Linked DNA regions of Leucothrix mucor DSM 2157. The protein of the gene in region 1 interacts with the protein of each later gene in a pairwise test. Links are inferred from orthologs where the notes say so. Each region holds a gene or a part of one and is shown in the gene's direction. Other genes may lie near its edges. The genes, in order: hflC and ftsH.

The links.
Region 2: the proteins of hflC (region 1) and ftsH interact in binary tests that used the Escherichia coli proteins (3 or more experiments, as listed by UniProt). The link is inferred for Leucothrix mucor DSM 2157 from one-to-one orthologs.

What each region holds. Positions count from the first base shown.
Region 1 is NZ_ATTE01000001.1:2,588,124-2,603,823, reverse strand. The notes cover bases 12,503-15,502. They hold hflC (protease modulator HflC), read left to right. Parts: upstream 12,503-13,573; coding sequence 13,574-14,431; downstream 14,432-15,502. Other genes in these bases: LEUMU_RS0111580 (ATP phosphoribosyltransferase regulatory subunit), read left to right, coding at 14,670-15,502; LEUMU_RS0111585 (DUF2065 domain-containing protein), read left to right, coding at 14,456-14,647; hflK (FtsH protease activity modulator HflK), read left to right, coding at 12,503-13,577. Outside these bases: hisC (histidinol-phosphate transaminase), read left to right, coding at 1-539; LEUMU_RS0111650 (YcgL domain-containing protein), read right to left, coding at 617-901; LEUMU_RS0111645 (hypothetical protein), read right to left, coding at 901-1,530; LEUMU_RS0111640 (exodeoxyribonuclease III), read left to right, coding at 1,646-2,428; LEUMU_RS0111635 (AmpG family muropeptide MFS transporter), read left to right, coding at 2,425-3,990; LEUMU_RS0111630 (patatin-like phospholipase family protein), read left to right, coding at 4,143-5,096; cls (cardiolipin synthase), read right to left, coding at 5,120-6,544; zwf (glucose-6-phosphate dehydrogenase), read left to right, coding at 6,691-8,154; aqpZ (aquaporin Z), read right to left, coding at 8,236-8,943; sulfate transporter CysZ, read left to right, coding at 9,332-10,063; LEUMU_RS0111605 (tetratricopeptide repeat protein), read right to left, coding at 10,055-11,377; LEUMU_RS0111600 (uracil-DNA glycosylase family protein), read left to right, coding at 11,629-12,228; more of hflK, read left to right, coding at 12,351-12,502; more of LEUMU_RS0111580, read left to right, coding at 15,503-15,700.
Region 2 is NZ_ATTE01000001.1:3,096,468-3,112,118, forward strand. The notes cover bases 6,333-9,283. They hold ftsH (ATP-dependent zinc metalloprotease FtsH), read left to right. Parts: upstream 6,333-6,813; coding sequence 6,814-8,754; downstream 8,755-9,283. Other genes in these bases: rlmE (23S rRNA (uridine(2552)-2'-O)-methyltransferase RlmE), read left to right, coding at 6,333-6,733; glmM (phosphoglucosamine mutase), read left to right, coding at 8,982-9,283. In the rest of the region: LEUMU_RS26115 (penicillin-binding protein 1A), read left to right, coding at 1-1,896; hemE (uroporphyrinogen decarboxylase), read right to left, coding at 1,964-3,031; rpsU (30S ribosomal protein S21), read right to left, coding at 3,256-3,471; LEUMU_RS26120 (outer membrane protein assembly factor BamE), read left to right, coding at 3,687-3,989; LEUMU_RS0114020 (hypothetical protein), read left to right, coding at 4,098-4,748; ssb (single-stranded DNA-binding protein), read left to right, coding at 4,929-5,414; LEUMU_RS0114030 (CDGSH iron-sulfur domain-containing protein), read left to right, coding at 5,542-5,793; LEUMU_RS0114035 (YhbY family RNA-binding protein), read right to left, coding at 5,785-6,078; more of rlmE, read left to right, coding at 6,104-6,332; more of glmM, read left to right, coding at 9,284-10,322; LEUMU_RS0114055 (heavy metal translocating P-type ATPase), read right to left, coding at 10,422-12,929; LEUMU_RS0114060 (FixH family protein), read right to left, coding at 12,929-13,693; cytochrome c oxidase accessory protein CcoG, read right to left, coding at 13,707-15,116; ccoP (cytochrome-c oxidase, cbb3-type subunit III), read right to left, coding at 15,184-15,651. UniProt on the Escherichia coli protein: Acts as a processive, ATP-dependent zinc metallopeptidase for both cytoplasmic and membrane proteins. Plays a role in the quality control of integral membrane proteins.

The sequences.
Region 1 (15,700 bases):
CTAACCCGGAGTCAGTTGTGTTGGTGGATGAGGCTTATGTGGACTTTGGTGCGCAGACGGCTATCGCGCTTGTTGAGCAATATGCAAACTTACTAGTGGTTCAAACCTTGTCAAAGTCTCGTTCATTAGCGGGCTTGCGGGTAGGTTTTGCTATTGGCCAGCCTGATTTGATTGAAGCGCTGGAGCGAGTGAAAAACTCATTTAACTCCTATCCTCTAGGGCGTGTTGAGCAAGCGGGTGCCGCTGCTGCGATTAGAGATGTGCCTTACTTTGAAGAGTGTCGGGCTAAGATTATTGCCACGCGTGAGCAGACTGAAACGTCACTGACTGCGTTGGGCTTTAGTGTGTTGCCATCGGGTAGTAACTTCATTTTTGCCAAGCCACCAGAAGGGCAAAGTGCAGAGGCTTTGTATTTGTCGCTTAAGGAAAAGGGCATTTTAGTGCGCTACTTTAACAAGCCACGGATTAGTGATTACTTGCGGATTACCATCGGTACCGATTCGGAAATGCAGCAATTTCTGGACTGTCTAAAAGCCTGATTGAGTGTTGATCAGCAATAAAAAAGGGCGTGCAAATTATTTGCTGCCCTTTTTTATGTCTGTTGATTTTAGGTGCTTTAAAAGCCGTCGGACTGATGAAGATCTAAATCGAGAAAATTAGTATTGGCCGGTGGCATCTGTAGGAAGTAACCTTTTTCGGCGAGGCTCTGCATGACTTCTTTCGTGTTATTACGGGAAAGCTTGCGCGACTCAGTCAGGTCAAATTCAAAGGTATAAACTAAGCTGCCAACCCGCTTACGCAGCGCATCAGGAATGATATCGAAGTTATCCTTTTCCGTCAGGTACACGTACAGGCCTTGCTTACGCTCACTGCGATAGACAAAACAGGAAATGCTTTCCATTATCGTGCTTCCCGCTTAACCATGACTTCAACGGTTTTGATATTACTCAATACCATTTCATAAGCGATATGGGCGCTACCAGTGCGCTCAATAAATACACTCGCTGGCGTCACGCTTTGGATACGGCCAATGGTCACTTCATGCTCTGAATTTGTAATACGAACGATGCGGCCAACAAATGCTTTGATTTGATCTGGCGCAGCGGTTTCAAAATCTAAACGATACAGCGCTTTGCTTGGCAATAAGCTTGAGTACGTATTGTTATCTGCTTGAGTATTTGAGGTGCCTGACGCGGTTCCGGCGGTAGGTGCCGCACCATTATTATTGCTGCCAGAGCTAAGCGCTGGGCTTGCTACCTGCTTATGGCTGCGATTCCAGTAACTCCAGAACGTTTGATCAGCCCCTGCAAACCATGCGCCCGCTGCGATGGCTAAACCGATAATACCGACAATGAGCATGCGGTAAGTGCGGTCCCAAAGAGTGGGTAATGCAATCAGGTTGATAACAGGAATGAGTGCCAAAAACCCGGTAATGACGTGATAACGAAACCCTTCGTAGGCAAATTTGAGATAGCTGAGTGCAAATAGCACAATGCCAACAACCGCAGCGATTAATACAGCAAGTTCCATAATGAAAGTCAGAGTCTCTTGGCGATAATTTTGATTTTGACCATTCTAACCTCATTGGCTAGGTAAATGCTAATTAGTAGAGCTGATTCAGCAATTTCAGTATAATATTCTCCCTATGAAAATCATCACAATTAATGCTAACGGCATCCGTGCAGCGGCTCGTAAAGGAGTCTTTGAATGGTTAGCTGAACAGGGGGCAGATGTTGTCTGCATTCAAGAAACTAAAGCGCAAGTGGCTCAACTGAGCGATCCGATCTTTCACCCGGAAGGCTATCACTGCTATTACCACGATGCGGAAAAAAAAGGCTACAGTGGTGTTGCTTTGTATTGTCGGCATAAGCCAGATGAAGTCATTGCGGGCATGGGCTTTGAAGAATTGGATAGCGAAGGCCGTTATTTAGAGGCACGCTATGACAAGTTGAGCGTCATAAGTCTGTATCTTCCATCCGGCTCATCCAAAGAAGAGCGCCAGGAAGTAAAATACCGTGGCATGGACTTCTTATTACCAAAACTCAAAGCACTACGCGATGAAGGCCGCGATGTCGTCATCTGTGGCGACTGGAATATTGCACACAAAAAAGAAGATATTAAAAATTGGCGCGGCAATCAGAAAAACTCCGGCTTTCTACCGGAAGAGCGCGCTTGGCTGGATACCTTGTTTGATGACGAAGGCTATGTTGATGCGTTTCGTGAGCTTGAGCAGGAAGAGCATGAATACACTTGGTGGTCGAATCGCGGACAAGCTTGGGCGAATAATACCGGATGGCGGATTGACTACCATATCTTATCGCCAAGCCTAAAAGGCACCGTATTAAACGCGTCGGTATATCGCGAGTCACGCTTCTCGGACCATGCGCCTTTAACGATTGAATACGATTATGAGATTCCAAAATTATGAGTGAAATAATTGCCAAGCGTGGTTGGGGTGAAACCATTCGCAGCTTTATCCACCCGCGGGTGATTACAATGTTGTTTTTGGGGTTCTCGGCGGGCGTACCGATTCTGCTGATTTTCTCATCCTTGAGTTTGTGGCTGGGTGAGGCCGGGGTTAAAAAGTCCGCCGTAACCTTTTTTGGTTGGGCGGCCTTGGGTTACTCCTTTAAGTTTATCTGGGCGCCTTTGATCGATAAGTTACCCGTGCCGTTTCTCACCCGTTTGCTAGGGCGTCGGCGCAGTTGGTTGCTGGTTGCACAGTTTGCGGTCATCACAGCCATTTTGTGGATGGCGCTGACTAATCCCGCAGTGGGTGAAGCACAACTGACGACAATGGCGCTTGCAGCCGTGCTTTTAGGTTTCTCATCAGCCACCCAAGATGTCGTTATTGATGCCTACCGGATTGAGTCGGCAGACCGTGATTTACAAGCGATGATGTCCTCAACCTATATCGCAGGCTATCGTATTGGAATGATCGTTGCCGGTGCCGGTGCACTGTATTTAGCCTCTTACTTTGGTACTCAGAAAGAGGCCTATAGCTACACCGCATGGATGTATACCTATGTGATTATGGCTGCGGTGATGTTAGTTGGTGTTGCAACCACATTGATTATCCCAGAACCAGATAGCTACCGCCCTGATGAGTCCAGATATCACACTTCGGACTATCTACGATTTTTACTGTTGTTTGTCTTAGCGGTGATAGGTTTTATTGCGGTCTTTACGTTAAGTTCAGAGATTGTTTCCGATGCTAAAAAATCACTGGGTGAGGCCTTTAATAATAAAAATCTAGCGAGCTTTATTATTGAGACCATGCGCTTAGCGGCCGGTATCTTCGTTGCTTGGGTTATTGCCAAAGTATTAACTGGCGCAAAGCTGGTCGATGGTCATATGTTTGAAGATGCTTATGTTGAGCCGGTACGGGATTTTTTCCGTCGCTATGGTATAGGCTTGGCATTGTTATTATTGGCGTTAGTCGGCTTTTACCGCGTTTCAGATATCGTGCTGGGCTTTATTTCCAATGTGTTTTACCAAGACATGGGCTACACCAAAGTTGATATCGCCAATGTCTCTAAGCTGTTTGGTTTGCTAATGACGATTATGGGCGGCTTTCTGGGTGGCTTGCTGTCGGTGCGTTATGGTGTCATGCGGATACTGTTTCTGGGTGCGGTGCTTTCCGGATTAACCAACTTACTGTTTATTGCGCTCAGTACAGCAGGTGGCAATATGCCAATGCTGTATGCGGTCATTGGTGCCGATAATCTGTCGGCGGGACTCGCTAGTGCGGCCTTTATTGCATTCTTGTCGAGCTTAACTAATATCTCCTTTACAGCGGTTCAGTACGCTATCTTCAGTTCTTTAATGACCTTGTTTCCGAAAATATTGGGCGGTTATTCTGGTTCGATTGTGGAGTCGATGGGTTACACCAACTTCTTCATAATGACGACGATTCTGACGCTGCCGGTATTGGTGCTTATCTACTTTGCTGGTAAGTATTACAAAGGCGAAGTGACGATGGCGCCATAACGTTAAACTCTCTCAAAAGGCTTATAGCAGCGTGCTTGCTTATGGGCTGCTGGCGGACATTAACTAAAGTGATGCACCTGTCGCTGGTGCTGATCTTGCAGTTCAGGCGACAGGGTTTAAGAACCAACATAACAAAGTAACAGGGATAATACATGACGGTTAAAATCGGTCTGGCTTTGGGCAGTGGCGCATCACGCGGATGGGCGCATATTGGGGTTATTCGTGCGCTACAAAAATACGATATTCATCCAGATGTAGTTTGTGGCTGTTCGGTAGGCGCGATTGTCGGTGCAGCTTATGCCGCTTCACGGCTTGATGATTTGGAAAGCTGGGCAACCTCATTAACCAAAATGGAAATGGCGAAATATGCCGGCCTAAATTTTCGTGCTGGCTGGATTAATAAGCAGCGCCTGCAAGAAGGCTTTAATCAGTTTATTTGCGAGAAGGGCGCTACGTTTGATCAGTTAGATAAACCGTTCGGCTGTGTGGCAACGGACCTGCACACTGGTCGGGAAATTTGGTTTACCCAAGGTGACTTGCAAACAGGGATGTGGGCGTCGATGTCATTGCCCGGATTGTTTCCTCCCGTGCTGCATGAAGATAAGTGGCTGGTTGATGGCGGCTTGGTTAACCCTGTGCCAGTATCCATGTGTCGCTCGCTAGGCGCTGATGTCGTCATCGCAGTTGATTTAAACGGTGACATTGTTGGCAAGCATCGACGTCCTGAGCCGGGAATACCCAAAACATCGCCGTTGCCCCCAAAGCCTGAACCAGAGCCGGGTGCTGTTAAAAAAGAGCAGCCATTATTGGATAATTTGCGTAATACGGTGATGGATTATTCCAGTTCCTTATTTGCAATTAGCACTGCGCCACCAGAGCCTGTAGCACCAGGCTTTTTTGACACAATCGCCGGTGCGGTCAATATTATGCAAGATCGTATTACTCGTAGCCGCATGGCGGGTGATCCGCCAGAAATACTGCTATCGCCACGCCTGTCAGATATTGGGATATTAGAGTTTTATCGCGCAGAAGAGGCGATTCAGGTCGGTTATGATGTTACTTTGCAACAATTAGAAGGTATTCGTCGCATGGTCGGTGCGTTCTGATTACTGCAAAGTGAGTACTTAAACTATTGAACAGGGGCCGAGAGGTAAGCAGCGCGGCAGAGTATTTTGAACCATAGAGGCTTGCTCTCAGCATCTTTGATCAGCATTTCTTGGGCATGGCTGAAGTCATCTAGCAGCATTTTTTCGACTTCAGCCGCAAAAGTGCGGTCATCAAGCAATACGGTTACTTCAAAGTTCAGCCGGAACGAGCGGTTATCCATATTGGTGGTGCCGACCGCTGATAAATAGTCATCCACCAGAAACACTTTTTGATGTAGAAAACCGCGCTGATAACGCATGATCTTAACGCCCGCTTTTAAGATGCCGCTAACAAATGAGAAGGCGGATAGATAGATCAGTAGATTATCTGGCTTTTCCGGAATCAGAATGCGTACATCCACTCCGCGCAAGGCTGCGAGGCGTAGTGACTGCAGCACGCCTTCATCCGGTACGAAATAAGGGCTGGCAATCCAGATGCGTTTTTTGGCTACATGCATGGCGTATTGCATCATTAAACTGGCGGTTTCGAAGGTATCAGAAGGTCCTGAAGGCAGTACTAAAGCGCGCTGATTAGAACAGCAGGTTTCAACCGGCTTCCAGTTTAATTGCAGCGTTTCCTCGGTAACCCAGTGCCAATCTTCAACGAAGGATAGCTGTGCGCCCAATGCTGCAGGGCCATCTAAGCGGATATGCGTATCACGCCAAAACGGATATTTAGGGTCTTTGTTAATGTATTCATCGCCGATATTGTGACCACCAACCCATGTTGTGAGGCCATCGACGACGACTATTTTGCGATGATTTCTAAAGTTAAGTTGGAAGCGGTTAAGTACATTGCGATTGGAGTGGAAGGAATAAACCTGCACGCCATTTTTCCGTAGCCCCTCAAGATACCAATCCGCCAGTTCATAACTGCCAATTTCATCATAGAGAAAATACACGCGTACGCCACGCTCTCTCGCCTCAACTAAGCACTCCCAAAAGGCATCGCCAATGAGTCCTTCATTCACAATGTAAAACTGGATCAGTACGTAGTCTTTAGCTTGGCGAATACCATCAAAAATATCATCAAAGGTGGCTCGCCCGTTAATGAGCAGGCGTGCGTTATTCCCTTCGGTAAAGGGTAGCTTGGCAAGGACTTCAAAGGTTTTTAACTGGTCATGGCTCTCAGTTTGAGGGTGAGGTGACATATAACAGCGCAGTTTGCTGTATTCCAGCCCCAGTTTTTTACGAAAATCAATTTCATGGGCCACTCTGGCGGTAACATAACCATTGAATCGAGTGCGGCCAAAAAGCAGGTAAGCCGGTATTCCTAGCCAAGGGAATGCTATTAAGGTGACCACCCAAGCGACGGTGCCTTGTGAGGTGCGGGTAGAGAGAAGTGCGAATACTGCAAAGACTAAGCCTAGTAGTTGCACTGCAGCAATGATAATTGCCATTGTCGTCATGGGACAATCCTGAGTTTTAAGGTATTCTAGCAGCTTGTTAGCAATAATGGTTGCGTTACAGGAATTTCCGTACTGTGAAGCCACTCTTGGCAATGTTACAATCTGTGCTATTTGATTTTGCCCGCATATCTCATTAGGAACCCCTTATGACCAGCGTAGTAATCCCTGTAAAACCGTTCGACCTTGTTATTTTCGGTGCCACTGGCGACCTTGCCATGCGCAAATTGTTGCCTGCTTTATTTCGCCGGCATGCGGTAGCTCAAATTCCTGAGGACGCCAGAATTATTGGTTTGTCACTCAGCAATCACAGCAATGAAAAATACCGCAGCCTCGCCCGGGAAGCCTTAGTTAAGCATATTTCGGAGGAAGAGCTGGAAGGGCACCTGGATAGCTTTATTGAGCGCATTCATTATATGCCTAATGATGTGACTAATCCTGAAGGCTGGACTGAGCTGGTTGAGACCCTAAATGAGAAACCTGACCGGATTCGGGTTTACTACCTCGCGGTTGGACCCTCTCTGTTTGGTGTGATCGCGCATGGTTTGGCGGCGGCCGGCCTATCTGGTGGTGGTGCACGTTTGGTGGTTGAGAAGCCGCTAGGGCATGACCTTAAGAGTGCGCAACAGTTGAATGCGGATATCGGTGAAGTATTCGATGAGCACTGCATTTACCGGATTGATCATTACCTTGGTAAAGAAACGGTACAGAACTTGATGGCAATGCGCTTTGCTAATGCCTTGTTTGAGCCGATCTGGAATGCACAAGCGATTGATCATGTACAAATTACCGCTGCAGAATCATTAGGTGTGGGCACGCGTGGTGGTTACTACGACCACTCCGGTGCGATGCGCGACATGGTGCAGAACCATTTAATGCAGCTGTTGTGTCTGATTGCCATGGAGCCGCCGCATGACTTTAATGCGGATGCGGTACGTGACGAGAAGCTAAAAGTATTGCGTGCATTGCGTCCGCTGAAAGGACATACCGCACTGCGTAACACCGTTCGCGGCCAATACTTAGGCACAGAAACGGCGCCTTCTTATACCGACGAAGTTAAAAATCCTGATAGCACAACTGAGTGCTATGTTGCGATTAAAGCAGAAGTTGAAAACTGGCGTTGGGCGGGTGTTCCGTTCTATCTGCGTACTGGTAAAAAACTGCGCTCTCAGGCCACTGAAATTGCGATTGTATTTAAGAAGCCACCTCACTCTGTGTTTGGTGAGTTATCTACTCCTGTTACGCCGAACGTGTTGAGTATTCGCCTACAGCCGGATGAAGGTTTGCAGCTTGAGCTGATGACCAAAGATCCAGGGCCTGGTGGATTCCGTTTACGCTCTACTCCTTTGGATGTAACCTTTGCAAAGGATCAAGCCAAAGGCTGGCGGATGCCGGATGCTTATGAGCGTCTGTTGATGGATGTGGTACGTGGCGATCAAACGCTATTTATGCGTGGTGATGAGGTTGAAGCCGCTTGGAGCTGGATTGATCCAATCATGGAGAGCTGGGATGATTCAGGCTTGAAGCCAGAAACGTATGATGCGGGTAGTGAAGGCCCGACAGCTGCCGTTGAAATGATGGCTAGAGCAGGGCGTCGCTGGCGCAAGATCTGATAGAAACTTCATGAGTCTCTAATACAAAATTGCCCGAACTAGTCGGGCAATTTTTGTTACAAGTCTAGGTTAATGAGTCAATCACGCGTCCTCTGCGTTATTACTCAATAGTGTGCGGTAGATCAAAGCCCCAAGTATGGCGCCAGCAATGGGTGCAGCCCAGAATACCCATAGCTGAGAGATCGCGGTTGCATCCATAGAGATCAACGCAGGGCCTGTGCTACGAGCTGGGTTGACTGAGGTATTGGATACCGGAATCGAGATCAGGTGAATTAGCGTTAAACACAGACCAATCGCCAGTGGTGCAAAGCCTGCTGGAGCCCGACGATCGGTAGCACCCATAATTACCATCAAGAATGCAGCCGTCATAACCACTTCAGTGATCAGTACTGACAGTAGATTGTACTTACCTGGAGAGGCTTCACCAAAACCATTGGAGGCCAGATTACCGATTTCACTGCCGGCTTGCCCCGAAATAATAATGGCAAGAATAGCCGCAGCCGCACAGGCGCCCATAACTTGGGCCGCAATATAAGGCAGGACTTCAGCAAATGAGAAGCGACCACCAAACCATAAGCCAATAGTAATCGCCGGATTAAAGTGACCACCTGAAATATGGCCAACAGCATAAGCCATAGTGACCACAGTCAAGCCGAAGGCAAATGCAACGCCGACGAGTCCAATTCCAACGTCTGGGAAAGTGGCCGCTAGCTTCGCGCTACCGACGCCACCAAGTACAAGCCACAGGGTGCCGAAAAACTCAGCAAAGAGTTTGTTGTGTAGTTTCATATAATAAAATCCATTTTATTAATTGATTAGAAAGGTATTAGGGCAGCGACTCTGACTTATTTTTGTTACATCGCCGTTGCCCTAATCAATAGGTGAAGGCGTCAGTTAGAATTGTTCATCTTAGGTTAAGAAAACTTTTTCAAATTTTTTGTGAACCCATTTCGATGTCACATGCACTAAATAGGCAAATCAATAAGGTTAACGTTGAAGTAGCTGATAAAAAAAATTAGTGATAATAAATAATAAAATGCCAACCTAATAAGGCATGAAAAAAGGCATAACGACCTCCCTGAAAAGGGCAGGTCGTTTTTTTTTGGCAGAAGGGTTACCATTGGCGCGACCGCAGCATAGCGGCCATCTTCAAGCTGATTTAAGGAGCACGCCAGCGATGATTCAGGGATTTATTCAAGGGATTGGTTTTTTGTTTCAGGGATTTTCTCTGATCACCCAGAAAGGCATTCGCGGGTTTGTCATTATTCCACTACTGATTAATATTGTCGTGTTTACTGGCGCGATCTGGCTGGCTTACGGGCAATTTCAGTCGATGATGGATGCCATGCTGAATTGGTTGCCCTCTTGGTTATCATGGCTGCAGTGGATTATTCTGCCATTTTTTGCGCTACTGACGTTGCTGATTATTTACTATACCTTCAGCATTGTGGCCAACCTCATTGCCTCGCCTTTTAATGCCTTGCTGGCGGAGCGAGTTGAAATGAAACTCAATGGCCGACCAATGCCTGATGATTCCGGAATTGCGGCGCTAATGAAAAATATTGGTAAAACGCTCGGCAGCGAAGTTAAAAAGATATTCTATATGCTGAAATGGATGCCAGTGTTACTGCTGATTACCGTTATTCCCGGATTAAATCTGATCGCGCCTTTAGCGTGGCTGATTTATGGCGCATGGATGTACTCGCTGCAATACACCGACTTCCCGATGGGCAACCATAATATGTTTGTTAAGGAAGAGTTGGCAGTGTTGCGCAAGAATCGTGGCCACGCTTTAGGCTTTGGTGCGGCGACCACCGCAATTACAGTGATTCCGGTTTTAAACTTTCTAGCCATGCCAGTGGCCGTGTGTGGGGCCACCAGCATGTGGGTTAAGCAGCTATCACGCTAAGGTCCGAATGCGGGAGTAGAGCCGTTCCAGCTGCTGCCGCTTTCGCATTAATGCTCTAAGCTTGCGGGGTGTGAAGTACCAGAGCAACACGCCGAGTGTCACCAGTACGCCAGCACACACCAATACAATATTTTGTACGTTCAGATTAATTGGCCAATCCAGCCCAAACTGACCCGCAATAAAGCTGATGCCATAACTAACCGCTAAGGCTAGCAGTGAAACCACCGCGGCAAAAATCAACCACTGACCACCTTGGTGCACTGTCGATGCGCACTCCTGATGTTCCTCAATAGTTTCGATAAACTGCTGCTTACGAGCGTTTAAGGCGCGCATCACATATTGGCGGCGTTGCTTTTCAATCAGCGCACAACTGCGCGCAGTATCGATCAACAGCAAGTTAGGGAGTTGCATTAACAGTTGGTGTTGCTTGTGTCGCAATGCCTGCACACTATTTTTACGGCCCAGTTCCTGATCAAGATTAAGCAATCCGATCGGGTCATTTTCCCAACGCTCACTCAACGACTGCTCAATGGTTTGAATATGGCGCTGCCGACGTTGATTAAACAGCAGTTGGAATGATGGGTTACGCGTTAAATCTGGCTCGCTGCGGGCAAAAGCCTCGTAATGCGGAGCTTTACTTAACAGTGTGTGTAGTTGCCTTAATCCCTGAGTGGTTCGGGCTGTCCGGGATAGCAGGCAAATGTATTCATAGTGCAATTGCACACAATAGCCACTGCAGCATTCCCGTGCTGATTCAATGGCTAGTAGCGCTTGCTCAAAATTGCCACGGCGATAACGAGTATTGGCTAGGTGACGATAAACAAATGAGGCAAACTGAGGATTCACGCCCTGACTTTGCAAGGCGGCGATATTGAAATGTCTTTCAGCCATCGGTAGTGAGCGTTGCAACATATGCAGCCAGCCTAACTGAAAGTGGCTGAGGTAGTCATTTGGATTTTGGTGCAGGGCGCGCTTTAGCTCTGGAATTTGCTTGGGCATTGCCAGTAATCCAGCGACAGGCAACTGTTTCTGTCGACCACGAATACCTTTCATCAGTTGCTGGTTTAATTCATCCAGCGCGGTATCGGCATCGGCTTGCCAGGCGGTGTTGGTTTTATGCAATTTATAACTGTGCATTAGCTGATGAGAAAGCCCATGCTTTAAGCTGCGTGCTATCGCATCATCAGTCAGTCGGTAGAATAGTGAAAAGTATTCAATATTCAACAATTGAAATGCGCTGGATTGACCGTCGGGAAGTAATACCACGTCCGGTACCATCGCATTCACGGTTGGCGAAGTGTGAGTGGTTTGCATAATTTGTTAGCCCTGATCTTGTCCTCAAGACATTAATAGAATTAATCACTTAACACCTCCGATAAGCGGTTCAACGTAGCGTCTTTCAGGATAAAAGGGGTTGGCTGATTAAGTGCTGATCAGTGTGCTAATTTAAATGGCGGATATTATTTATTGCACACGTTTAAAATCCGCTCAAATAGTGTTTCATTAGCTCATAGCCCGTCGCATTCATTTATACTGCACGACACGATCACAACAGTGAGGGCTCAATGCAGTCGAAACTAATCCAGCACCAAACGCAATTACGGGATTGTAAAGCCTGTCCTGAGATGATTGGGCCGGTTATTACAGGTACGCCGGTGGTGTCTCGGGTGATGCTGATTGGTCAGGCACCGGGAGACCGGGAAGGGGATATTGGCCGTCCCTTTGCGTGGACCGCTGGGAAAACCTTGTTTAAGTGGTTTGCCAGTCAGGGAATTGATGAAGAGCGGTTTCGTGAGTCGGTGTATATCGCCTCGGTTTGTCGCTGCTTTCCGGGCAAAAAGCCAAAAGGTGGTGATCGGGTGCCTAATCCACAAGAAATCGCGCAATGCAGCGAGTGGATGTCACAAGAATTTAAAATTTTGAAACCTCGACTAATTATTTTGGTCGGAAAATTGGCAATCTCTCAGTTTTTACCGCTTGAGCGCTTAACCGATGTGATTGGTCTGCGTTTTGAGCGTGAAATTGAGGGAGAGCAATGTACATTGATTCCACTGCCACACCCTTCAGGTGCCTCAACATGGCACCGTAAAGAGCCAGGAATCAGTTTGTTGAACGAGGCGCTAAATCGACTTGGAGAAGATCCCGAGTGGCAGGCTTTAAAGTAAATCACATCAAGCATTGCCTGAAAAACACTAGGCGCTTACAATTGCCGCCTTTGACTTTTTGAATTTAGCCCATATAGTTGAAAATCAGGTGATCCCTGAGTAACTAATAGACGGAGTAATACATGCCTTGGAACGAACCGGGTGGGAATAAGGATAAAGATCCGTGGAGCAATAAGCGTCCACGTGGCGGATCTTCATCTGACGGTATTGAAGATGCTATTCAGAAAATGAATGAAAAGCTAGGAAAGCTATTTGGCGGTAATTCATCTGGCAAGGGTGGCGACAGTGAGCCTTCCGGAGATGGCCCTGGAGTCAGCAAAAATGTGGTGATTGGCTTAGCCGCAATCGCATTCATTGCGTGGATGGCGACTGGTTTCTATACCGTAGATTCTGCACAACGAGGCGTAGAGTTGCGTTTTGGCCAGTACAAGCAAACCACCATGCCGGGACTACACTGGCGCCTGCCATACCCAATTGACACAGTTGAGCTAGTGGATGTGGATCGTAGCCGTACGGCTCGCGATGCAACCAATAGCACACACATGCTGACCAAGGATGAGAACATCATCTCTATCGCAGTGAACGTGCAATACCGCATCAAGAACCCTGAAGATTACCTGTTTAACGTATACCTGCCTGACTATGAGAGCAATCAGTCATTGGCTACTGTGTATAACGTAATGCGTAGCGCGGTTCGTGAAGTGGTAGGTCGTACTACGATGGATTCCATCATCGGTGCCGATCGTGAAAAAATGGCTCCGGAAATTCTGGCCATTATGCAGCGTGTACTGGATGACTACAAAACGGGTATCGACGTGATGAAAGTCAACGTGACTGATGCTGAAGCGCCATCTCAGGTTAAAGACGCCTTTGATGATGCGATTCGAGCCCGAGAAGATCAAAACCGTTATAAAAACCAAGCTGAAACTTACGCGAAGCAAGTAGTGCCAAATGCACGTGGTAAAGCCGCGCGTATTATTGAAGATGCGACTGCGACCCGTAGTCAGGCAATCTCAAAGGCGCAAGGTGAGGCCTCACGTTTCGAGCAGTTAGCAACAGAGTATGCTAAGGCTCCGGACGTGACTCGTGAGCGTTTGTATCTGGAAACCATGGAAGAAGTGCTGCAGAACAGCTCCAAGGTGATGATCGATTCTTCGTCAGGCAATAACATGTTGTACCTGCCGTTAGATAAGATGCAATCTGGTGCTGCGTCGTCTAGCTCAAACAGCGACAGCGCAAATGCGGGTGCAGCCGTGGCTAGTGCCCTAAGTAATGCTGCGGATCGTGCTAAAAATACAGGTGTTGATACCTCATCGCTCCGTGAATCAACCCGAGGAGTTCGTCAATGAAAAACCCTATCGTAATTGCTATCTTGGCATTGATAGTGCTCATTGCCAGTTCCGCCTATGTTGTTGATCAGCGTCAAACCGCTATCGTATTGCGCTTTGGTAAAATCGTTGAAGAAAGCATTGAGCCGGGTCTTAACTTTAAGATTCCATTCTTAGATCGCATTGAGCGTTTCTCTTCTCAAATCTTATCGCTGGATGCTCAGCCTGAAAGCTTTTTGACGAATGAGAAAAAGTACGTTCAGGTAGACTTCTTCGTGAAGTGGCGCATTTCTGAGCCGGGCAAATTCTACCGTTCGACTGGTGGTGATTTGAACCGTGCCGAGAATCGTCTGGAAAGCATCATGCGCGACGGTCTGCGAAATGAGTTCTCTAAGCGTACCATTCAGGAAGCGATTTCTGGTGAGCGTGATGAGATCATGGAAGGCCTGCAAACTAAGTCCAATGAAGCCGCTAATCAGTTAGGGGTTAACATTGTGGATGTACGCGTTAGCCGGATTGACTTCACCGAATCTGTTAGTGAGTCGGTATTTAACCGGATGCGTTCTGAGCGTGAGCGTGTAGCACAGGATTTCCGTGCCCGTGGTCGTGAAGAAGCTGAGCGTATTAAAGCAGCAGCGGATCGTGACTCTGTAATAATCGAAGCAGATGCGTATAGCGCAGCTGAGAAGATTCGCGGTCAGGGTGATGCTAAAGCGGCTCAGATTTATGCAGAAGCGTACACCAAAAATGCTGAGTTCTATTCTTTCCACCGTAGTCTGGCGGCGTATCGTAAAGCGATGGGTCAATCAGGTGATGTGATGGTATTGGAGCCGGATTCTGAATTCTTCCGCTACTTCAAGAATAAATCCCAGTAAAATCAATGTGAGGGCAGTTAGCAAGTGAATATCAATTGGAATGACTTGCTGACTGCTATAGCATTGGTGCTTATCATCGAGGGGCTGCTTCCGTTTGCAGCCCCTTCTAAATTAAAAGAAGTGTATCAGTCGATGTTAGAAATGCCGGACAAGTCTTTACGAGTGCTTGGGTTTGGCAGTATGGTTGCAGGGCTGTTCCTTCTTTTTTTGGTTTAATGCCACACGAGAACCGTTTGACATGAAATATTGGTTACTTCCGGATGGAATTAACGAGTCACTGCCGCCCGAGGCAGAAGCCCTCGAAGCTATGCGCCGTGAGTTACTGGATCTTTATCGCAGCTGGGGTTACCGGTTTGTGATGCCACCCATGGTGGAGTATCTGGAATCCCTAAGCATTGCGATGGGCTCACAACTGGATCTGCAGACCTTTAAAATCACCGATCAGACCAATGGTCGTATGATGGGCCTCCGCGCAGATATCACCCCTCAAGTTTCCCGAATTGATTCACACCGTATGCAAATGGCACCTGGCCAGCCTAACCGCTTGTGCTATGTCGGCACCGTATTGCGGACGCACAGTGAACAAGCCGGTGGCTCACGTTCGCCGATTCAAGTCGGTGCTGAGTTATTCGGTCATGCAGGCATGGAAAGTGACTATGAAGTCATTAGCCTGATGTTGGATACGCTGCAATTAACCGGCCGTAAAAATATCGTACTGGACTTAGGTCATGTGGGTATTTTACGAGGACTGGCTGCAGAAGTTGGGCTTAACGCTCAGCAGCAAGATATTTATTTAGACCAGCTGGCGCGTAAATCCTTACCGGAAATTGATGCATGGTTGGTTGAATGTGGATTTGATAAAACAGCCTGCGCCATGTTGCGTGCGCTGCCAAATCTGCATGGCGATGTGAACGTACTGGATGAAGCCTTAGCGCAGCTAAGTGGAGGCGGCAAAGAAGTACTGGCAGCGCTGGAATACCTACAGCAATTAGTGGCACGTTTGCAGGCTGCTTACCCAGCGCTGACCGTGAACGTAGACCTTGCAGAAATGCGCGGTTACACCTACCACACTGGCATTGTGTATGCTGCGTACATTCCGGGCTTTGGCCGTGAGATTGCGCGTGGTGGCCGTTACGATGGCATTGGTGAGAACTTTGGTAGCGCACGTCCGGCAACCGGCTTTAGTACCAACCTGCGTACCTTGCTGAGCTTACGTGAGAACACGGAAGTGGCTAGCGCGGCTGGCATTTTAGCGCCGTCTGATGATGA
Region 2 (15,651 bases), 510 kb from region 1 along the record:
AACATGTACACGCTTGGCTTGAAAATCTACACCACGCTGGACAGTAACCAGCAAGATATCGCCTTAAAAATCCTACGCAAACACCTTATTGACTACAGTCGTCGTCATGGGTATCGCGGCCCGATTGAAACACTGAATCTTGCAGACTACCCCGATGAAGCCTCCCGCGAAAAGAAGCTGGAGAATTACAATAACTATCAAGTGATTGAGCCTGCAATCGTTACCACTGTTAATGACGAAAAAGCAGAGCTTCAACGCCGAGGTAGCTCTACACTAATTTCCTTAGGCCTAAAGCAGGTCAAATGGGCAAGGACTTATAAAAGCGAAAATAGCCGTGGCCCAAGCGTCAAAAAAGTAACCGATGTATTAAAACAAGGTGATGTCGTTTGGCTCGGGAAAAACGATAAGGACGAATGGGAGCTAAGTCAGCTACCTAAAGTAACCGGAGCAATCACAGTAGTTAACCCGAAAGATGGCGCAATTGAAGCCATGGTTGGCGGCTTTGATTTCACTTACAGCAAGTTTAACCGCGCGATACAAGCTCAGCGTCAACCAGGCTCCAGCTTTAAACCTTTTGTTTATAGCGCAGCATTGGCAACAGGTGACTATTCTCCAGGCAGTGTTATAAAGGATGAAGAAATCGTAATTCCTGGCAGCAGTTGGTCTCCACAGAACTATGATAAAAAATACCACGGCCCAACAGCGTTGCGAGAAGGCTTAAGAAAGTCGCGCAATATTATCTCCATCAAACTGCTTCAACAGATTGGTGTCGAGACAGCATCTAACTACGCTAGACGCTTTGGTTTTAACGAGGCCGCACTACCACAAGACTTAACTTTGGCGCTGGGTACCGGCTCAGTTGCTCCTCTTGATATTGCTACGGCCTATGCCAGCTTTGCGAATGGCGGCTTTAAAGTTAATAACTACTACATCCGGAAAATTCTTGATAAAGATAACCGGGTACTATTTGAAACCAAACCTGATACAGTTTGTACGCAATGTCCCAGCCCGGGCCTAACTGAGCTTGAAGCACCAAATATGCCAACCAGTATTAATGGAAATCCGGTTGCCAAGCGTATTATCGAACCTTATGTCGAGTATCAAATCACCAGCATGCTGCGTGATGTGGCGACCTCAGGAACAGCCGCAAAAGCGACTCGCATTTTAAAACGTAGAGATTTGGCCGGAAAAACTGGAACCACCAATGATCAACGCGATGCTTGGTTCAGTGGCTTTACGCCCAGCAAAGTAACGACAGTCTGGGTAGGTTTTGACGACCTTGCACCACTAGGTCGCTACGAAACGGCGACGCAGGCGGCTCTACCACTGTGGATAGACTTCATGAAGGAAGCACTAGCCGATATTCCCGAAGCTAAGTGGCCACCCGCCCCAAAAGGCATGGTCAATTATACTTTGGATGCTCGCAATGGCCTACCTCCTTCAGAGCTCACTACCAAAACACTGACTGAGCTGGTTATCCCTTCTCAAATCCCATCAGAAGAAGAAATTTTGGCGTACCGGGAAATGCACCCCGAAGAATTTATGGTGGCTGAGGAAGACTTAGCCCAACAGCGCCAGAATGAACGCCTTGAGCGTGAGTACCAGCAAAAAGTGGACAACTACAATCGTCGGGTTGCGGCGCGTCAGCAGGAAGTAGAACGTTTACGCTCAGTCGGTAGCACCTTTGTTCCGCCAGAGCTTGGACCGCCACCGGAAGTACCACTGGAGCTTATTCAAGCCCAAGAGCGCGCAGCTATCCGCGCTAAACAAGGCGGTAACTCAGGGGTAATGACGCAGGCACCATTAACTGTAGAAGGACTACCACCACCAGACCAGCAAACTGAAGAAGACAAGCAGCTGCTGGAAATGATTAGGCAGTTCAATAACTTGAACTAAACAAAAAAGCCCCTGATAAATGATTATCAGGGGCTTTTTTTATGAAACGTCTAATTAAGCTGTTGAATCAGGCTTTGCGACCAAATTCATGAACACTATCCACTAAGACCTTCAGGTGATCTGGGTTCACATGCTGATGAATACCATGACCTAAGTTGAATACATGGCCTGTTGGCTTATCACCAAAATCAGCCAGCACGCGTTTCACTTCTGTTTGAATGGTCTCTGCGTCAGCATACAGTACCGAAGGATCCATATTTCCTTGCAGCGCAACTTGATCACCGACACTAGCAACGACTTCGTTCAAATCGGTCGTCCAATCCACCCCAATTCCATCACAGCCAGTCGCAACAATATCTTTCGCCCAGCGCGCACCATTTTTGGTGAACAAAGTCACTGGTACACGGCGCCCTTCAGATTCGCGCTGCAGACCATCAACGATCTTTGCCATATAGCGCAAAGAGAATTCACGATAAACATGCGGACTTAGCGCCCCGCCCCAAGTATCAAATACCATAACAGACTGTGCGCCTGCTGCGATTTGCGCATTCAGGTAAGAAATCACGCTATCAGCCAGCTTATCTAATAATAAGTGTAGCGTCTTAGGGTCGCTATACAGCATTCCTTTAACTTTTGAGAAGTCTTTACTGGTGCCGCCTTCAACCATATAAGTCGCCAACGTCCAAGGACTACCCGAGAATCCAATCAACGGCACTCGACCATCTAAGGCTTTACGAATGGTGCGCACAGCATCCGTCACATAACTTAGCTCAAGCTCAGGATCTGGTACACCAATAGCCGCCACATCTGCTGCAGTGCGAACTGGTCTCTCAAAGCGAGGACCTTCACCTTCGGCAAAGTATAGACCTAAGCCCATCGCATCTGGAATCGTCAGAATGTCAGAGAACAGAATAGCCGCGTCTAAATCAAAACGCTCTAATGGCTGCAAAGTGACTTCACAGGCCAACTCTGGATTTGTACATAAATCCATAAAGCTGCCCGCTTGTTTACGCAACTCACGGTATTCTGGCAGATAGCGTCCAGCCTGACGCATAATCCAGACAGGAGTGGTATCGACGGGCTCTTGAAGCAAGGCACGCAAGTAACGATCGTTTTTTAATTCAGCGACAGACATAAGGGATGACCTTGAAGGAAGACTTCGTAAACGGCAGGATTAATTACATTATAATCAATCAGCCTTCTGGCAGGAAGTATGCGAACGCATAGTGGTCGCTGCAATTGTCAAAGTGCATAACACTAAAACTAGCAAGCGCCAACAAGTGGCGCCTGATTACGCATACTGGATGCGTTTTTACCGCAGGCCTGCACTAGCGTCAGGCACTGCGGAGAAACTGTAAATCAGAACAGACGGATACGACGGTTCAATTCACGCTTCAAATTCTTGATGTTACGCTTTACTGCAGCAGCTTTTTCACGCTTGCGTACTGATGTTGGCTTTTCATAGAACTCGCGACTTCTTACTTCTGCAACAACACCTGCTTTTTCACAAGTACGCTTAAAACGGCGCAGTGCAACTTCAAAAGGCTCGTTTTCTCTGATCTTAACGTTTGGCATAAAATTCGACTTCTCAATAGAAAGTATTTACTAGGTAGCCGAGCATTATACCCCGAGTTCTGACAATTGCAAAAGTTGTAACGCGATTTATTTGGCGAATTGCATTAAAATCATCACTATTACCAGAAAATAACCTTGCTGCACCGTTCAGCTACGCTAGAATGTGGCCATAAACAATAACCCGACCAAGACAACTAAAATGGATTACCATTAATATGCCGTCTATGAAAAATATTCTCCTCATCTGCCTGATCGCAGGTTTCAGCGCCGCTTGTACGTATAAACCGACCATTCTTCAAGGCAATGCACTAGAGCAAGATACTATTTCTCAAATAAAGCCCGGCATGCCAAGAGCAGAAGTGATCAGTATTTTAGGCTCACCGCTGATGCAGGATGATTTCACGACGAATCGCTGGGATTATCTGTACTACTCAATTGAGCGCGACCAACGCAGCCAACAAAAAAATCTGTCTATCTATTTCAGTGATGGGATTGTGAGCAAGGTCAGTCAGGAATAAAATCAGCATTTAGTACCTTCGGATCACCGCTCTGCCAGGGATGGCGGATCACTAGCTATGTACCCTGTTAAGGGTATGAGCTAAGCAGAATTGAAAAAGGACAGACTCGTGCGTAAAAATCCACTGTTATACAGCGACCACGCTGAACCCCAAGAAATCTTCGAAGCGACCCCTCTTCCCGAGGAGCCACGCTCTTTTTTCTTCTACATCATTATTCTTGCCAACTCTCTATTGGTGCTCTTTGTATTGGGAGTGATTTGGTTTCTCTTTTTGAAGTCTCCGGACTTGGAGCTTAAGTCACTAACCGACCGTTTCTTAGGAGGCTCTGAGCAACCCACTATGATCATCGAGTCACCGAGTAACTCCGGCACTGAGACCAATGCTGCATCATCAAAGCAAGCTCAAGACGAAATTCAGCAAGCCAGATTAAAGCAGATGCGAGAGCAAGAGGAGCTAGCAGCAGAGCGTAACCGGCTTGAGCAGCTGCGACTGGAGCTTGAAGCCGAAAAACAACGAGCGGATTCACTGCAAGGTGCATTACCCGTCATAAGTAACAAAGCCGAAGAGGCCGTTGAAACCTCAACAATTACTATCACATCTGAGACAAAAGTAGAAAGTGCACCGGAACCCGAACCAACCATCGTTCCAAATGCTGCCAGAGAAATTCCACCAGTGCCAATTGATACTAATGATATGAAGTCTCAGATGGACATAATTATAGAACAACTCAATCAGGGGAATCCGGCAAAACAACAATAGGCACGGATACATTCCTCCCAAGCAGGAATCCATTCGTAGCAAACTAGCCCATTGAGTTCTGGATGGTGTTAACATATCGGGTTGACGTTTTAATCGAGTAAATACTCGAACTCTGAAGCGAAGACAGTATAATGTTCCGCTGAAAAACGAATAACGATACTCCAATACAAGGAATTAATAATGGCCAAAGGCATTAATAAAGTCATCCTGGTAGGCAATCTGGGTACTGACCCAGAAGTCAAATACATGCCAAGTGGTGGTGCAGTCACTAACTTCAGTCTGGCCACGACCGATAGCTGGAAAGATAAAACCTCTGGCGAGCGTGTCGACAAGACAGAATGGCATCGGGTAGTGTTCTTCAATCGTCTGGCTGAGATTGCGGGTGAATACCTGAAAAAGGGTTCACAAGTTTATATCGAAGGAAGCTTGAGAACTCGCAAATGGCAAGATCAAGGTGGACAAGATCGTTACACCACTGAGATTGTTGGCTCTGAGATGCAAATGCTGGGTAGCCGCAGTGGCGGCAATAGTGAATTTGATCAGTCTCAATCACGCCCTGCGCCACAGAAAAGCCGCCCTCAGCAGTCTGCGCCTCAAAACCAGTCACGCCAAGCGCCACCGCCAGCACAAAACTTTGATGATTTTGATGATGATATCCCGTTCTAAACAGCACTTGGGATACACCTGAAAGAATTAGTAGCCGTGTATACGCACCTGCAGAGCCTTTATATATAGGGGCTCTGCGTTGTCGTTGAATCATTCATGAATCGCAACACATTTAGGATTTTACGCTATGTCCCACAAATCCAATCCTGTTATTGCTAAAAAAGGGCCTTACGTTGTTGAGCTTGAAGCCGGCAAAACCTATTACTGGTGTTCTTGTGGTCGATCCGAGAAGCAACCATTTTGTGATGGCTCTCACGCTAATACTGATTTCACACCATTAAAGTTCACGGCCGAAGAAAGCAAGAAGTACGGGCTCTGTGGTTGTAAATATACAAAGCATGCACCTTTCTGCGACCGCGAGCACAGCAAGTTAGACTAAATTGCGAAAAATTGATGGCTTGTCTTTGTTTTCACGATAAAACAATGCCACATTACCAATACGCTGGACCAGCATGGCTTTATGCTGCTCCGCCAATGATTGAATCAGCTCATCGCGCTGCTCCCGATCACCGAGATTAATCTTTAGCTTAATTAGCTGATGATAATCCAGTGCGATTTCAATTTCGTTGTTAATACTCTCTTTCATACCGTGTTGCCCAACGGTAACGACCGGGCTTAAAGTATGACCGAAAGACTTGAGTTGTTTGATCTGTTTAGTATTCATTTCCATCCCTGAATTGTATGACGTTATGGCTAGAAGCAAAAGCAGTACTCGCTGGTTAAAAGAGCATTTTGATGATGAATTTGTAAAACTCTCCCAAAAAGAGGGATATCGCTCGCGTGCGGTCTACAAACTCAAAGAAATTCAGGAGAAGGATCGCCTGATACGCCCCGGCATGAAGGTGGTTGACCTTGGAGCAGCTCCAGGCGGTTGGAGCCAATATGCAGCCCAAATCATCGGGACTAATGGCCGAGTTGTCGCCAGCGATATCCTACCCATTGACCCGCTACCTTTTGTCGAGTTTATACAGGGTGATTTTACCGAACAGAGTATTCTCGATGAAATTCTGCTTTTGATGGGAAATGATAAAGCCGATGTTGTAATTTCAGATATGGCCCCCAACTTAAGTGGGAATGATGCAATTGATCAACCCGGCTCGGTTTACTTATGTGAGCTGGCTTTGGATATGGCAAGGCAGATTTTGGCACCAAATGGTTCCATGGTCGTTAAGCTGTTTCAGGGTGAAGGCTCTGATCAATACATACAGGATGTAAAACGTAGCTTCAAACAAGTGAAAATACGCAAACCCAAGGCATCACGAGCCAGAAGTCGTGAGGTCTACGTGGTTGCTTTGCAGTATTTTTCTACAACACACTAAGTCTGAAGCAATTAACAGCAATCATGGTAGAATGATTGTTAACGAGATGCATAAAAGACGGCTGAATAGAGGATTCTTTCTTGAGCGAATTAAACAAAAATATTCTGATGTGGGTGGTAATCGCCTTGGTTCTGGTTGGAGTTTTCAGTAAATTTCAAGAACCTACAACATCATCTGCTAACATTCCTTATTCGGCGTTCTTGGAGCGTGTCAATAATAAGGAGATCCGCAACGTTGAGATACGTGGTCAGTCTATTACTGGACAAACAAGTAATAGCGAGACGTTTTCGACTTATGCGCCGATCAATGACCCCAAAATGTATGATGAATTATTGCGTAATAACGTGCTGGTCAAAGTTGATCCGCCAGAAGGACGCAATATCCTTGTCGACATCCTGATCAATACAATTCCATTCCTGATTATTGTCGGACTGTGGATTTACATTATGCGTCAGATGCAAGGCGGCGGCGGTAAAGGCGGCCCGATGTCATTTGGTAAGAGCAAGGCTCGCATGATGACTGAAGATCAGGTGAAAGTGACATTTGCTGATGTCGCTGGCTGTGAAGAAGCTAAAGACGAAGTATTCGAACTGGTTGAGTTCTTACGTGATCCGGGCAAATTCCAAAAGCTAGGTGGAAAAATTCCACGCGGTGTTCTACTTGCTGGCTCGCCAGGTACGGGTAAAACATTGCTGGCTAAAGCAATCGCTGGCGAAGCTAAAGTACCGTTTTTCAGTATTTCAGGTTCTGACTTTGTTGAAATGTTTGTCGGTGTGGGTGCTTCCCGTGTTCGCGACATGTTTGAGCAAGCTAAGAAACATGCGCCTTGCATTATCTTCATCGATGAGATCGACGCTGTTGGTCGTAAGCGCGGTGCAGGTGTTGGCGGCGGTCATGACGAGCGTGAGCAAACACTGAACCAGTTACTGGTCGAAATGGATGGTTTTGAAGGCACAGAAGGCGTAATCGTGATAGCTGCGACTAACCGCCCTGATGTACTTGACCCAGCTCTGTTGCGTCCTGGTCGTTTTGACCGTCAGGTTGTTGTACCTCTGCCAGATGTTCGTGGCCGTGAGCAAATCCTGAAAGTGCATATGCGTAAAGTGCCTATCGGCAACGATGTTAAGCCTGCTCTTTTGGCTCGAGGTACACCGGGGTTCTCTGGTGCTGACTTAGCTAACCTAGTTAACGAAGCCGCCTTGTTCGCAGCCCGTGTGAATAAGCGCACTGTGAACATGGAAGAGTTTGAGAAAGCGAAAGATAAAATCATGATGGGCGCAGAACGCAAGTCCATGGTGATGAACGATAAAGAAAAACGTAACACTGCTTATCATGAAGCGGGACACGCGATTATCGGCTTGAAAGTGCCAGATCATGACCCTGTTTATAAGGTAACGATCATTCCTCGTGGGCGCGCTCTTGGTGTAACAATGTTCCTTCCTGAGGAAGATCGCTACAGCCATAGCAAGCAGTCTCTGGAAAGTCAGATCTCTACTTTATTCGGTGGCCGTCTTGCTGAAGAAATAATCTTCGGCAAAGAAAGTGTAACGACTGGTGCATCCAATGACATTGAGCGCGCAACTGAGATCGCTCGTAACATGGTTACTAAATGGGGACTATCTGAGAAGCTAGGCCCGTTGGCTTACAGTGAAGAAGAAGGTGAGGTGTTCTTAGGACGCGCCACAACTTCACATAAGCAAATGTCTGATGAAACAGCTAAGTCTATCGATCAGGAAGTTAGAACGTTTATTGATCGCAACTATGATCGTGCCGAGACTATTTTGCGCGAGAATATTGATGTATTGCATCTGATGGCTGAAGCACTGATTAAGTACGAGACCATTGATCGCGGTCAGATCGATGAAATCATGCAAGGCAAGAAGCCAACACCTCCAGCTGATTGGAATGATGATGATCACTCCGGTAAAGATGATGGAGATAGTGGTGAGACTGCCACGTCAGAAGATCCAGAAGCTAAAGATGATGAGGTCGTGAACGCTAAGCCAGCGAGCTCTCACTAGGCACTAGTTAACAATCTAATTTTACGATCGTAGAGCGCGACAGGAGCAAACCTCCTCGTCGCGTTTTTTTATGTGTGATTATCGGGAAATATAGACCTTATATACTATTTACACTGATTATTAATTAGTTAATGGCTAACAATTGCCTATATAAGATAATTTTGATACAAACACCCTTATATTTAGTAGATTATTTAGGCTAATAAAAATAAACAAAGGAATTTGTGATGGAAAAGAAATACTTCGGTACTGATGGCATTCGCGGCGAGATCGGAACCTACCCAATGACCCCCGACTTTGCACTTAAACTAGGATGGGCTGCCGGAAAAGTTCTGGCTACAAAAAAGAACCCACTGGTTGTTATCGGTAAAGATACCCGTATTTCTGGCTACATGCTTGAGTCTGCGCTTGAGGCAGGGTTAGTAGCCGCTGGTGTTAGCATTCGATTACTAGGGCCAATGCCAACCCCTGGCGTTGCTTATCTAACCAGAACCTTCCGTGCATCTGCAGGCATTGTTGTGAGTGCATCTCACAACCCTTATCAGGATAACGGTGTTAAGTTTTTCTCTTCAGCAGGCATGAAGCTGGATGACGAAACCGAGCTGGCAATAGAGCGCTATTTAGAAGAAGACCTTGTTACCGTAAAGTCTGACAAACTAGGCAAAGTCGTACGTGTTGATGATGCAGCAGGCCGCTACATTGAATTTTGTAAGCGTGCCTTGCCTAATGAAACATCATTAGAAGGTTTAAAGATAGTTGTCGACTGCGCAAATGGTGCAACCTATCATGTTACGCCGCACGTATTATCAGAGCTTGGAGCGGAGATTATTACTGTAGCAAATTCACCTAACGGCTTGAACATTAATGAAGAGTGCGGTGCTACCTCACTCGATATGCTGTCCAAGCAAGTCCTATTACACAACGCCGACCTAGGCGTTGCGCTAGATGGTGATGGCGACCGCTTAATGCTGGTTGACCACACGGGTGCAACGGTTGATGGTGATGAGATTCTAGCCATCATTGCTAAACACCGCCTGAGTACAGATAGTGCTGGCCAAGATATTGTTGGCACATTGATGAGTAACCTTGGCCTTGAGCACGCAGTCCAAGAGATGGGACTTAACTTCCACCGCGCCAATGTTGGCGACCGCTACGTTATCGAACAAATGATCAAAACCGGCGGTGTACTCGGTGGTGAGTCTTCTGGCCATATTATTGTTCGGGACCGCATCGAAACGGGTGATGGCACGATTGCAGCATTGCAAGTATTACAAGCTATTGTAGAAAGTGGGCGTTCTTTGCACGACCTCAAGCAAGTCATGACCAAATACCCTCAAACATTGGTCAATGTTGAGTTAAGTGGTGTTATTGATATTGCGAATAACGCAGCTATCCAGAAAGCTGTCGCTAATGTCGAAGATCAGCTGGCTCATCGTGGACGAGTGCTATTACGCGCGTCTGGCACACAACCACTCATTCGAGTAATGGTAGAAGGCCAAGATGAGACCGAAACAACAATGCTGGCACATAGCATTGCAGAAGTGGTTAAGCAGCAATCTGGCGGCTGATGCCCTAGCTCTGGAGCCTGCCTCTACCGGAAGGTTATCTTCCACTGCCGACAGATAGCTACACAATAAGTAAAGAGCCCAATATTACGCCTAAAGCAATTACCGCTTTAGGCGTAATGCGTTTAACACCACTAACAATGAACTCAGCGACATTCCAATCGCAGCCATCCACGGTGCCAACAGGCCCAGTGTAGCCATTGGCATTGCCAGCAAGTTATACAAAATTGCCCAAGCAAAGTTTTCTCGGATGATAACTCGTGTTCGCTTTGCCATATGAATAGCCTGAGGAATCGACTTTAAGCTATCCGACATTAACACCATATCGGCAGTGACTTGAGCTAATTGACTCCCCTCACCCATTGCAATCGACACATCTGCGGCAGCCAGTACCGGTGCATCATTCACACCATCACCCACCATAATGACCAACTGCCCCGCATCCTGTTTGGACTTAAGGTAAGCAAGCTTCTGATCAGGTAACTGTTCCGCAATAACGGTATCAATACCTAACTTTTTACCGACATGATCTGCAACAGACTGCTTATCACCACTCAGTAAAGTCACCTGCATTCCTGCAGTTTTAAGGGCAGCAACACATTCGACGGCATCAGCTCGCAGCTGATCTTGCAGCTCTAAAATAACCAGTAACTGCTGCTTATTAGCCATGTAAATTCGGGTATTGACTCCTGCAAAGCCCGCCTTCATTTCTAAATCAGCAGACGTAACGCCATCTGCCAACCAAGGCTCTATAAATTCTTTCGTCCCGATACGATAGACAACACCGTCGAATACACCTTCAACACCTCGACCAGGAATATTTTTCTGATCTTTGCAGACCACTGCCTCTAGAGTACTAGCCGCAATAACAGCACGCGCAATAGGATGTTCAGAGGCACTTTCTAAACCTGCAGCCAGCGCCAACAATGCTTGCTCTGGAGAAAACTCCACCGCGACTTTTGATAACTCTCCCGAACTTTCAGAGCCACTAGCACTCCTAGACCAATCATCAGCAAACCACTGCCCAGATACCTGCAACTGACCTGTAGTCAATGTCCCCGTTTTATCAAATACAACATCTGTTGCTTTTGATAGTCCTTCCAATGCATGCCCACGCGTTGTTAGCACACCCATCCTGGTGAGACTACTAGTGGCCGTAGTTAACGCAACAGGAGTCGCTAGCGACAAAGCACAAGGGCAAGTCACCACCAATACCGCAATCGTCACCCAAAATGCACGATCAGGATCATAAAACCACCACGCCCCAAATACCAACGCAGCCGTAATCAAAATAACCAATACAAACCAAGCTGCAACCGAATCGGCTAAACGCGCCAGCTTAGGCTTTTCCATCTGAGCCCGATCAAGCAAGCGAATAATCGAGGAAAGCACCGTACTCTCACCAACCGCCTGCACCTCAAGCACTAGCGGACTTTCAACATTCACCGTACCACCAGTCAGCGCATCGCCACTATGCTTTAACACTGGAACGCTTTCGCCACTCAATACCGCTTCATTCACCGTACTTTCGCCATCAGCCACTAACCCATCAGCCGGAACAGTCTCGCCTGGCCGGATCAATACCCGATCACCAAGCTGCAACTCAGAAACACTCACTACGCTCGTCGAGCCATCTGCAGCCAAGCGCGTGGCAACCGCTGGCAATAAGCGAACTAACTCATCTGCGACTTTACCCGCATGATGCCGAGCATTCATTTCAAGAAAACGACCCAGCAACAGGAAAAAAGTAAACATGGTGACGGAGTCATAATAAACCTCACCCGCCCCAGTCACTGTAGCCCAAACGCTCGCTGAGTAAGCCGTAATCATGGCGATACTAACCGGCACATCCATCCCCAAGCGGAAGCGCTTTAATTCCCGCCATGCCGAACGAAAGAACACACTGGAGGCAAATAACAATACTGGCGTAGTGATAAATAAACCAATCCAGCGCAATAAGTTACGCGCAGACTCACCCATATCGGCTTCGCCAATATACAAGGCGAGCGCAGTCATCATCACCTGCATCATACCAATACCAGCAATGGCAATACGTCTTAGGGAATGTTTACGCTCTCGCTCGTTAATATTGTGCAAGCGATTGGCATCGAATGGGTGGGCTTGATAGCCGATACTGCGAATCTCAGCCAGTATTTTACTTAAGGGAAGTTGGCTTTTATCCCAGACCACATTAGCGCGATGTGTGGTGAGATTAACCCGAAGCTCCAAAACACCCGGAATCTTTTGCAAATGGTGTTCAATTAACCAGACACAAGCCGCACACACAACGCCTTCAATGATTAACGATGCCTCACTGACAGAGTCGTCGGTATCGCGAACAAAGGATTGTTGAACGGTTTCATTATCAAATAAGGTGAGCTGTTGCAGCTCATCCGGCACTACCGAATCAGGTCTGGCAGAGCATTCAGTACGGTGGCGATAAAAATCATCTAAGCCATTATCAACAATAGCTTGTGCAACCGCCTGACAACCCAGACAGCACATTGCCTGAGGCTCATCATCTATTATAACTGAGAAAGTTGCACCATACAGCGGCAGACCACAGTGAAAGCACTCGCCTGCAGCCGGACGCCATATGCCTGAGTCCATTAACTGCCGCTAGTCTCCGGATCAACGTCAATCTGACCTTTCACTTCATGGAAGTCTTCACCACGCTTGACGCTGACAACAACTGTCCAGCGGCCCGGCACATTCAACGCCGTTTCTGTACCATACACACCGGGTGACAACTCCTTCAATACGAACATCTGATCCTGCTTAGGGTCAGCCGTACTCAAATATTTAGCTTGCACCTCAGCTTCGGTAATACGCGCGCCGTCTTTGTCGGTTACCGTCACTTCAAAAGGCTTTACCTGATTGATGACTGGCGTTTCATCCCAGCCTCCGGCAATTTCCCAGCCGCGCTGCTTTTGTGCCTCAAGGCGCGCAAGATACTCATTATACTGATTCTCTTTCTGGCGGAAATCATGTGCAACAACACCTGGTGCATATTTCTGAGCGATGGCAATGATATTGGAGTCAACAATCGTCAACACCAAAAAGAAGCACACAATACTTGCAGGTGCCCAATGAAACCAACCCAGCTTTGAGCGATCTTTCGAGCCATCCCGAATATAGGTCACGATACCTAATCCGTAAGCCGTCATACTGAAGAAGGCAAAATGGATGGCAAACACGTCAATCCCAGGCCAGTACAAATAGGCTAGTGGAAAGTAAACTGCCCACACAATCAAAACAGTCAACACTGCTGATAGACGACCGCTCCACTTAAACCATAGATGGAATAAGAAGAACAGCAAGAAGGCAGAGGCAATACCAGTGCCCATTGTGATCAGTATATTTACATTTTCCATGACACGACTCTACTCAAGGGGTAATGAATTGTGATTTTTGATAAATCGGCTGCGTAAACTCGCCGCTCACAGGTGTTAGCTTAAACCGGATTGGACGTGACTTATCGCCCTGTACGGCAGCACTGGGTTGGCGTAAACGAATAAACATACGCAAACCTTTACCTGGCTCCAGCTTAACGTGCTTTAAGTGCCCCATATCAACAATACCTTCCGGCAAGCCTTCAACCTCAAGGTTAAACACCGCAGGCTTCAATGTCATATTATAGAACTTAAAACGGTAGCTGTTTTGCACCGAACCATCAGACAAAGTTACGTACAATGGGTTCCTTACTTGCGATACATCAACCGTTAGCTTGTCACTGGCAAGCACACTCCAAACCAGCACAGCCGCAGAGATTAATGTTGCCAAGCCATAACCAATTGTACGCACTCCAAAGCGACTCGTCTTTTTCCCTTCCAAATCATTTTCAGAGGTAAAACGAACTAAGCCACGGGGCCAACCTTGCTTATCCATAATGGTGTCGCAGGCATCAACGCACAATCCACAATGAATACAAGCGATCTGCAAGCCATCACGAATATCAATCCCCATTGGGCAGACCTGCACGCAATAACCGCAATCTACGCAATCACCCACGCCAGACGCCGTACGGTCTTCACGGGTTTTCATCCTTTTGACGGGCTTAGCACGACCCTTCTCACCCTCGCCACGGTTCATGTCATAAGAGACAACCGAGGTATTCTTATCAAACATTGCAGTCTGAAAACGAGAATACGGACAAATGTGAACGCACACATTATCTTTGATGAAGCCTGCGGCCAAATAAGTGGTGGTGGTAATGATTAGTGTCGTCAGGTACGCCGCAAATGGCGCTTGTCCAGTGAAGAACTCAACAATTAAAACACGCGCTTCCGCCCAGTACAGCGTAAAGGTAAAACCACTCCAGAATGCCAGCAGCAACCAAAAGAAATGTGTCGAGCCAACTTTTAGAATCTTCTCCCGATCCCATGGCTGTTTCTTCAACCGTAGCCGTGTAACCCTCGTGCCTTGAATCTTTTGCTCAATCAGGCGAAACGCATCCGTCCAGATTGTCTGAAAGCAGAAAAAGCCACAGAAAATACGCCCTGCAACGGTCGTCACAAAGAACAATAGCACCGCTGCCAGGAACAATAACGCTGCCAACGTCAGTATATCCTGCGGGTGAAACACCATATTAAACAGGTAGTATTTATGGTTCGCCAGATCAAACACAACTGCTTGATTGGGACCAATCTCACGTGACCATGGCATCCATGGCAGTAAGAAATAGACCAGATAGGCCAGAATAAGGATAACAGTTTTGATATTGCGGAAGCGTCCCTTGACGGAACGTGGCTCAATGATCTTCTGATATTCAACGAATTGCAAAGGTGCTTCGTTCATTTCAATCACCGCACGACTTATCTACGGGGCAACGGCGTCACCCCGCAGTAAGTCTATTGTCTAGTTGTTACTGGCCGCCTGCTCGCTTGTTCAGCAGATAAGCGGTCAACACTTTGATTTCAGTATCACTCAGACGAGAACTCCAAGCTGGCATCACACGGTTAACACCATTGTGAATAACCTGCTTAACTAATGCCAAACGCTCAGGGTAAGTCTCAGCAGCAGGTACATTGGCAATCGTCCAGATCTTGTCTGTCAAATTAGCCGAACCTTGAGATTTCATACCCGTTCCAGCTGGGGTATGGCAGTAGTAGCAACCACCTTCCTGGCCTTGGAAAATCTTCTCACCTGCTGCGATTAACTCTGGCTCATCGCCATTGTCACCGGACATGCTTAACACATAGCTGGCAACCTGAGTTAACTGCTCTTCATTAAAGGTTTCTTCGTACGCTGGCATAAAGCCGTTACGACCAATCTTCAATGTTGTTTCAATATCGTGGGCGTCACCACCCCATAACCAATCATCATCGATCAG